DNA from 2 places in the Methylobacterium organophilum genome. Region 2 is predicted to be linked to the other one. Evidence: riboswitches for the same ligand, from Rfam matches in the RefSeq annotation. Region 2 holds a riboswitch; the other holds the start of a gene.

Region 1 (3,995 bases), 1.7 Mb from region 2:
ATGCGCAGCACGCCCTCGGTCTCGGCGGCCTTGGCGACGCGGGCGGCGAGGTCGTCCGGGGTCGCGGTCGCGGAGACGGGGAGCGCCACCGATTCGAAATCGTCGTGGTCGTGGTCCTCGCCCTCGCCGTGATGGGAGGGGCGGGCCTCGAGATCGTCCTCGGCCGCCGCGGCGAGGCCGAGCAGCACGCGGGGATCGATGCGGCCGTGCTCGGTCTCGACGAGCTTCACGGCGCGGGGCAGGTGGCCCTCGATCTCGGCGCGCACCTTGCCGCGAGCCTCCGCGTCGATCAGGTCGGCCTTGTTGACGACCACGAGGTCGGCGCAGAGGAGCTGGTCCTCGAAGACCTCCTCCAGCGGGTTGTCGTGGTCGACCGCCGTGTCGGCGGCGCGCTGATTGGCGAGCGCGTCCGGATCCTCGGCGAACTGGCCGGAGGCCACCGCCGGCCCGTCCACCACGGCGACGACCCCGTCGACGGTGACGCGGGAGCGGATCGCCGGCCACTGGAAGGCCTGGACCAGGGGCTTGGGCAGGGCGAGGCCGGAGGTCTCGATCAGGATGTGCTGCGGGGGCTCCGGCCGGTCGAGGAGCTTGGTCAGGGCGGGCACGAAATCGTCGGCCACGGTGCAGCAGATGCAGCCGTTCGGCAGTTCGACCACCGAATTCTCGTCGCAGCCCTCGATGCCGCAGGAGGCGAGGAAGGAGCCGTCGAAGCCGATATCGCCGAACTCGTTGACGATGATGGCGAGCTTCGCGCCCTTCGCGTTCTCCACCACATGACGCACCAGGGTCGTCTTGCCGGCCCCGAGGAAGCCGGTGACGATGGTGCAGGGGATCTTCTCGACGATGCTCATGGCGCGCTCTCAGATGTCGTCCGTGCGGGCCGCGGGCAGCGGCGGGATGCGGGCGATCACGCCCCGGCGGAATTCGACCGGCCGCTCGCGCCAGGCCACGATCCCGTCCGGCGTGGCGGCATAGGCGGCGAGCCCGTCGAGGATGGTGCGGGCGGAAGCCTCGGCGTCGAGATCCCCGTAGACGTAGCTCCAGCGGCCCGCCGAGGCGACGGCGACGGTGCAGGGCCGCTTGCAGACCGAGAGACAGGGCACGCCCTCGACGGTCAACCCCGGCACGGGCGCGCGGTCGAGCTCCGTCTGGAGCGCGTCCAGCAGGCGGCTGCCCGCCGGCTTGTCGCCGCCCTGTCCCGCCACCTTGCAGGTGGTGCAGACATGCAGCACCACCGCATTCGGATGGTCGGGATCAGGCACGGGCTGTTGCCTTCTCGCGTCCGAAGGCGTGCCAGGCCCAGCCGAAGCCGAGGCCGATCAGCGCCCAGAACACGAAGGCGATGGCCAGCGAGCGCGCCGCGAACTGCGCCGCATAGCCCGCCGGCAGCTTCGAGGCCGCCTCCTCGACATGCGGCGCCCCGGCGAGGTGCGGGCCGACGATCAGGACGAGGCCGCCGAGGATGGTGATTGGCACCCGGCGCACCAGGATCAGGTAGAGGCCGAGGCCCGTCGCGATCACCGTCATCAGCCACCAGGCCTGCCGTAGCTCGAGGGCGGCCGCCCCCATGCCGGGCAGCTCCGGCGGCAGGCCCACGGCGGGGGCCAGCGCCACCGCAGCGAAGCCGGCAAGGCCGAGCTTCAGCCCGGTCTCCGGACCCGGCGGCAGGCGCAGGGCAAGCATCACCGCGCCGAGCAGCAGAGCGTAGCCGACGCCGCCGATCAGGGTGGCGAGGCCGGTGAAGGCCATGCGCGGCAGGCCCTCGCCGGGCTGCCACTCGCCCCCGCCGTGGTCGTGGCCGGCATGACCCGGATCGGAAGGGTCGTGGCCTTCCGCGCCGTTCCCGTGGGAATGGGCGAGCACGACGAGGCTCTTCGGCGCGGACAGGGCGGCGCTCTGGCCTTCATAGGCCTCCGCCGCCACGATGAGCGGCGAGGTGAGGGCGAGCTGCAGCCCCGTGGCAGCGACAGCCGCGAGGAAGCCGGCGACGAGCGCCGCCGACAGCAACCGGATAATCATGGAAAGGGCGCCTGGGGGATCAGGCGATCAGTGGCAGGGGAAGTTCTGCGCGTGCCGGAAGTCGTGCGCCGCGTTGTGCAGCGCCGAGGCCGGGGCAAAACCCGCCAGGAAGACGAGGCCGAGGCCGAGGAAGGCCGCGATCACGACGGCGCGGGCGCCCTCGGTGACGGTGGTCGCGGTGGAAAGCGTCGTGGTCGTCATGGTCAGGCTCCGGCCGCCCCGCCGGCGGCGTTGAGAGATAGCGGGTGACGGCAGGTCTCCTGGCTCGCGGCGTATGATATGCCCACCGCCTTCCCGGATCGCTCCAGTGGCCGATGGCGGGCACGTGTACCGCTCACAGTTGCGGGGGCAGCCGCGGCTTCGAGGCTGAGGCCCCGGCCCGCGTTCCCTTTTCACCTCGTCGCCGAGGCACCGTCGCTGCGGACCCTAGCGGCTCGGATCTGGACTTGCAATCGGAGCGGATGGCCGCCTTCGGGACAATCGCGGCCATGGTCCTAGCCCTGTGCTCAGCAGGTGGCCGAAACCGGGAGGCGGGGGCGGTTCCGGCGGAGCGCCGCGAGCATGAGAAGGCCGGCACCCGCCATCGCGGCGCCCGCGAGGGGGACAGCGGGGTAGCCGAGCCCGGCGTCGATCACGGCGCCGCCCGCCGCCGCCCCGATCGCGTTGCCGAAGTTGAAGGCGCCGATATTCATCGCCGAGGCGAGGTTGGGGGCCTCCTGCGCCTCGTTCATCACGCGCATCTGGAGCGGCGGCACCAGCGCGAAGCTCGCCACGCCCCACAGAACGATCAGGATCGCGACGGCAGCCTCCCAGCGCAACGTCGCGGCGAGGAGCAGGAGGAGGACCACCAGTCCGGCCAGCGCGGCCGCGATGGTGCCGTCCACCGAGCGGTCGGCGAGGCGGCCTCCGAGCCAGTTCCCGGCCGCGAGCCCGGCGCCGTAGAGCACCAGCATCGCCGTGACGAAGCCGACGGAGGCTTCCGTCTCGACCCGCAGGATCGGCACGATGTAGGTGAAGACCGTGAACATCGCGCTGGCGCCGACGACCGTCAGCCCGAGGGCGGCGAGCACCGGGCCGCGGACGAGCACACGTAGCTCCGCCCGCATGTCGGCGCCGGCCTCGGCCCTCAGGTCCGGCAGGGCGGCGGCCAGCGCGAGCATGGCGAGGACGCCGACCCCCGCGATGCCCCAGAACGCCGTGCGCCAGCCGAGCACCTCGCCGATCCAGGCCGCGAGCGGCACGCCGCCGATGGTGGCGAGGGTGAGCCCCGAGAACATCGCCGCCACGGCCGCGGCTCTCCGCTCCGGCGGCACGAGCCGTGCTGCCACCACCGCGCCCACCCCGAAAAAGGCGCCGTGGTTGAGCGAGGTGACGAGCCGGGCGGCGACCAGCGTCGCATAGCTGTCCGCTAGCGCCGCCATGGCGTTGCCGAGGGTGAAGATCGCCATCAGACCGATCAGCAAGCGCCGGCGCGGCACGCGTGCGGCCGCGAGGGTCACGAGCGGCGCCCCGACCAACACGCCGAGGGCGTAGGCGCTGACCACGAGGCCCGCCGCCGGAATCGAGACGCCGAGATCGGTCGCCATCAGGGGCAGCATCCCCATCGGGGTGAACTCGGTCACGCCGATGCCGAAGGCGCCCATGGCCAGTGCGAGCAGGGCGGGATTGGTTTTCATCGTGGATATCCTCGTCGTTCCGTGACAGCACGTGGCGGATCGGCGACGAGGGCGGTAGCCGGGCTCGCGGACCGAGATCCGTGCGCAAGGATCACGAATGAGGCGGGACGGCATCGATCGAACCGGCGAGATGAGCGCTTTCCTGGCCGTGATCGCGGCCGGCAGCCTGGCGGGCGCCGCGCGCCGGCTCGGCCTGACGCCGTCCGCCGTCAGCCGGATCGTCAGCCGCCTGGAATCCCGGCTCGGCGTGCGGCTGATCGTGCGGACCACGCGCAGTCTGCGCCTGACCGCCGAGGG
Region 2 (3,995 bases):
GCCCCCTTGCGCGTCGCCGCCGTCGCCCCGTCCGGCGAGGCCCTGGCCCGCCTCATGACCGCGGAGCTGTCCGCCAAGGACGCGCCGGTCCTCGAACTGGGGCCGGGGACCGGGGTGTTCACGCGCGCGCTGCTCGACCGCGGCCTGGCCGAGAGCGACCTCACCCTCGTGGAATTCGGTTCCGATTTCGCGCGGACCCTGCAGCTGCGCTTTCCCGAGGCCCGGGTGCTCTGGATGGATGCGGCGCAGATCAGGGGCAACGCCGCCTTCGAGGGGCAGGAATTTGGCGCCGTCGTCAGCGGCCTGCCGCTGCTCTCGATGCCGCCGCGCAAGGTCTTCGCGATTCTGGCGGGCGCCTTCGCCCTCCTGCGCAGCCAGGGCGCCTTCTACCAGTTCACCTACGGGCCGCGCTGCCCCGTGCCGCGGCCGATCCTGGACCGCCTCGGCCTCAAGGCCCGGCGGATCGGCGCGACGGTCTCGAACGTGCCGCCCGCGGCGGTCTACAAGATCACCCGGCGCAAGCCCCTCGCGGGCGGGGCGCCGGCCTTCGACTGAAGCGCGGGGCATCGCGGTGGGCGCGGGGATCGTTCGGGAATGAGAGTGCTGCTGCTCGGCGCGACGGGGCTCGTCGGCCGCCATGTCCTGGAGCGGGCGCTGGCGGATCCGCGGGTGACGGAGGTCACCGCTCCGGGGCGGCGCGCGCTTCCCCCGCATCCCAAGCTGCGGGCGCCCCTCGTGGACTTCGAGGCGCTGCCGGAGGCCGCCAGCTGGTGGCAAGCCGACGCCGCCCTCTGCGCCTTCGGCACGACGATGCGCGTGGCAGGCTCAGAGGAGGCCTTCCGGCGGATCGACCACGGCTATCCCCTGGCGGCTGCCCGGCTGGCCCGCGCCCACGGCACGCCGTGCTTCGTCCTCAACTCGGCCCTCGGCGCCAATCCCGCCTCACGCTTCTTCTATCCCCGGGTGAAGGGCGAGCTGGAGCACGCCATCGAACGGCTGGGCTTCCCCTCCCTGACGCTGGTCCGCCCCGGCCTGATCGGCGGACAGCGCGCCCAGCCCCGTCTCGGCGAGCAGATCGCCGCGCGCGTCTTTGGCGCGCTCGATCCGATCCTGCCCGCCAGCCTGCGGATCGCCCCGGCGGATACGATCGCCCGCGTCATGCTCGACAGCGCCCGGGCCGCGCTTCCGGGCTGCCATGTGGCCTCGCTCCATGGGGAGAAGCGGACTCCTGCGGGCCGGACGCGCCCCTGATACCGAAGCGCTGCGTCGCCCGATCGGGGGCCTCGCCGCGCGCACGATCCCGCTTCGTCCAAGGCGAGAGGGCCCAGGAATCGGTCTTCGTCGGAAGCGCAAGAGCATATTTTTGTTCTTGATTGCTCTCGTTGCGGTGGCATTCTTCCATCGAATGCAGCCCACGCGAAAGATCTCGACCATGAGCATACGGATCGTGCTTGCCGCCCTCGCCGTGACGGCGGCAACGGCAAGCCCCGCTCTGGCGCAGGGCGCCGACGCGGAATCTCGGATGCGCGCCGCCGCTCCGACCCTTCAGGGCCAGAAGGCCTGGGATTTCCTCGCCTCCTCCCCTGCCGCGAATCCCCGCGACCCGATCGTCAAGGGCGCCGATTCCGTCCGGGCGCGGGGTTCCGTCGAGCGTCCGGCGCGATAGCACCGTTCCCGGGTCCTGCGGCGGTGCCGGCTGGCATGACCGGACGCGGCGAGAGTCCTTGCTGAGGCGAGACGGCAACAGCTGTGCCGTTCCCATCCCGGCCTGATTGACCGCCCCTGGCCGCGGTGAGAGGAATGGGGCGACGGTTCCCCTCGGGGATCAAAAGGGAACGCGGTGAGGGGTTCGCTCTGAAGCCGCGGCTGCCCCCGCAACTGTGAGCGGCGAGCCTTCCGCCACCATGTCACTGGATGAGCCTCATCCGGGAAGACGGTGAGAGGGCAGCGACCCGCGAGCCAGGAGACCTGCCGTCAGTCGTGGTCACACGCGAAACGCGTCGGGCGGGGTGTCCTGGCGGGTGTCGAAGGTCCGCCATTCCTGCGAGGAGGCGGTGACCCGAGGCCTCGTTCGCGGTGACGTGCCACTGCCGTTGCCCGAGGCTGCCGTCCCGTGTTGTCCCTTCCTTCCGCGCGCCGGAGCGCGCTGGCCCTGTCCTGCGCGCTGTCCGCCCTCTCGACCGCGCCCGTCCTCGCCCAGCAGAGCGCGACGCCCTTCGCCGATGCGCCGGCCGCTGCCGCCCTCGAAGAGATCTCCGTCAGCGCCACCGGTGTGCCGACACCGACGGCGCAGGTCGGATCGAGCGTGACCGTGCTGACATCGCCGATGCTGGAACAGCAGCAGCGCCGCACCGTGCCGGATGCCCTCCAGCAGGTGCCGGGCCTCAACGTCGTTCAGACGGGCGGCCCCGGCGGCCAGACCTCCGTCTTCATCCGCGGCGCCAATTCCAACCACACGAAGGTGCTCATCGACGGCATCGACGCCACCGATCCGTCGAACGGCAACGGCTCCTTCGACTTCGGCCAGCTCCTCACCGACGACCTCGCGCGCATCGAGGTGCTGCGCGGGCCGCAGAGCGGCCTCTACGGCTCGGACGCCATCGGCGGCGTGATCGCCTTCACGACGAAGCGCGGGGAGGGGCCGGCCCGCACCTCGCTTCGGGTGGAGGGCGGTTCCTTCGGTACCTTCAACCAGAGCGGCCGGATCAGCGGCTCGGAGAACGGCTTCGACTACGCGGTCACGATCGCGCATGTCCGAGCCGCCGCGACCCCCGTCACGCCGCGGGACCTGGTGCCGCTCGGGCGCCCGGTCCATCCGAATTTCTACGACAACGAGACCGTCTCGGCGAAGCTCGGCTACCAGTTCACCGACACGTTCCGTATCAATTCGGTGACGCGCTTCATCAATGGGCGTCTGCTGTTCACCGGCGACGATCTCAGCACCTTCCCATCGGCACCGGCCGCGTTCCGCAGCGAGGCCGCCGTCCAGCAGATCTTCACCCGCAACGAGGCCGAGTGGACGCCGTTCGCCGGCTTCCACAACCTCTTCGCCATGAACTACTCGAACCTGTTCAACCGCCAGCAGGGGCCGCTGGACCCGCTCGCGACCCCCGACGCGACCACGGGGCTCGGGGAGCGCACGCGCTACGAGTATCGCGGCGATGTTCTGCTCTCCCCCGGCAACCTGCTGCTGTTCGGGGTGCAGCGCGACGAGGAAAGCCTGTTCACGACCACACCGGGTTCCGTGCCGGATTCCCTGCGCGCGCGGAACGGCAACACGGCGGGCTATGGGGAGGCGCAGCTGACGCCCTTCGCGCGCGCCTTCCTCGTTGCCAATATCCGCCACGACGAGAACGACCAGTTCGGCGCGGCCACGACCTTCCGGGTGGCGCCGAGCTACATTCTGCCCCTCACCGAGACGCGCCTGAAGGGAAGCGTCGGGACCGGCTTCAAGGCGCCGACCCTGAGCCAGCTCTACCAGGACTTCCCGGCCTTCAACTTCTTCGGCAATCCGAACCTGAAGCCCGAGGAGAGCCTCGGCTACGATGCCGGCATCGAGCAGCCGCTCGGCGACCGGGTCCTGGTCGGCGCGACCTACTACCGCAACGACTTCACCAATCTCATCACGACGAATGCCAGCTTCACGTCCAACGAGAACGTCGGGAAGGCCGAGTCCTACGGTGCGGAAGCCTTCGTCTCGGTCCGGTTCTCCGAAACGCTCTCGGGCCGCGTCGATTACACGAACACGGTCACCAAGAACGAGATCACCGGCCAGGAACTGCTGCGTCGGCCCCGCCACAAGGGCAGCGCCACCGCCGCGTGGACGCCCCTGCCGGGTCTGACCGTCAGCGGCACGGTGATCGTGCTCGGCCACTTCGTCGACGGCAACCGGGACTTCTCCGTGCCGCGGCTGAAGAATCCCGGCTTCACCCTCGTCAATCTCGCCGTCAGCTACGACGTCAGCGAGGGCGTGAGCGTGTTCGGGCGGATCGATA

What was found. Region 2 has a riboswitch for cobalamin ahead of MMB17_RS03150 (TonB-dependent receptor plug domain-containing protein). Riboswitches for the same ligand answer to the same signal wherever they lie in the genome.
Region 1: it holds a riboswitch for cobalamin, as region 2 does, so the genes downstream of both, MMB17_RS11175 (CbtB domain-containing protein) here and MMB17_RS03150 (TonB-dependent receptor plug domain-containing protein) in region 2, are expected to answer to the same signal.

The regions. Positions count from the first base shown of each region.
Region 1 covers NZ_CP092848.1:2,420,272-2,424,266, forward strand. The annotation lists gene cobW (cobalamin biosynthesis protein CobW) at 1-854, opposite strand, end outside; gene MMB17_RS11165 (DUF1636 family protein) at 864-1,265, opposite strand; gene MMB17_RS11170 (CbtA family protein) at 1,258-2,022, opposite strand; gene MMB17_RS11175 (CbtB domain-containing protein) at 2,050-2,223, opposite strand; cobalamin riboswitch at 2,256-2,453, opposite strand; gene MMB17_RS11180 (MFS transporter) at 2,529-3,698, opposite strand; gene MMB17_RS11185 (LysR family transcriptional regulator) at 3,796-3,995, shown strand, end outside.
Region 2 covers NZ_CP092848.1:704,650-708,644, reverse strand. The annotation lists gene MMB17_RS03165 (class I SAM-dependent methyltransferase) at 1-555, shown strand, start outside; gene MMB17_RS03160 (Rossmann-fold NAD(P)-binding domain-containing protein) at 595-1,251, shown strand; gene MMB17_RS03155 (hypothetical protein) at 1,433-1,666, shown strand; cobalamin riboswitch at 1,793-1,990, shown strand; gene MMB17_RS03150 (TonB-dependent receptor plug domain-containing protein) at 2,114-3,995, shown strand, end outside.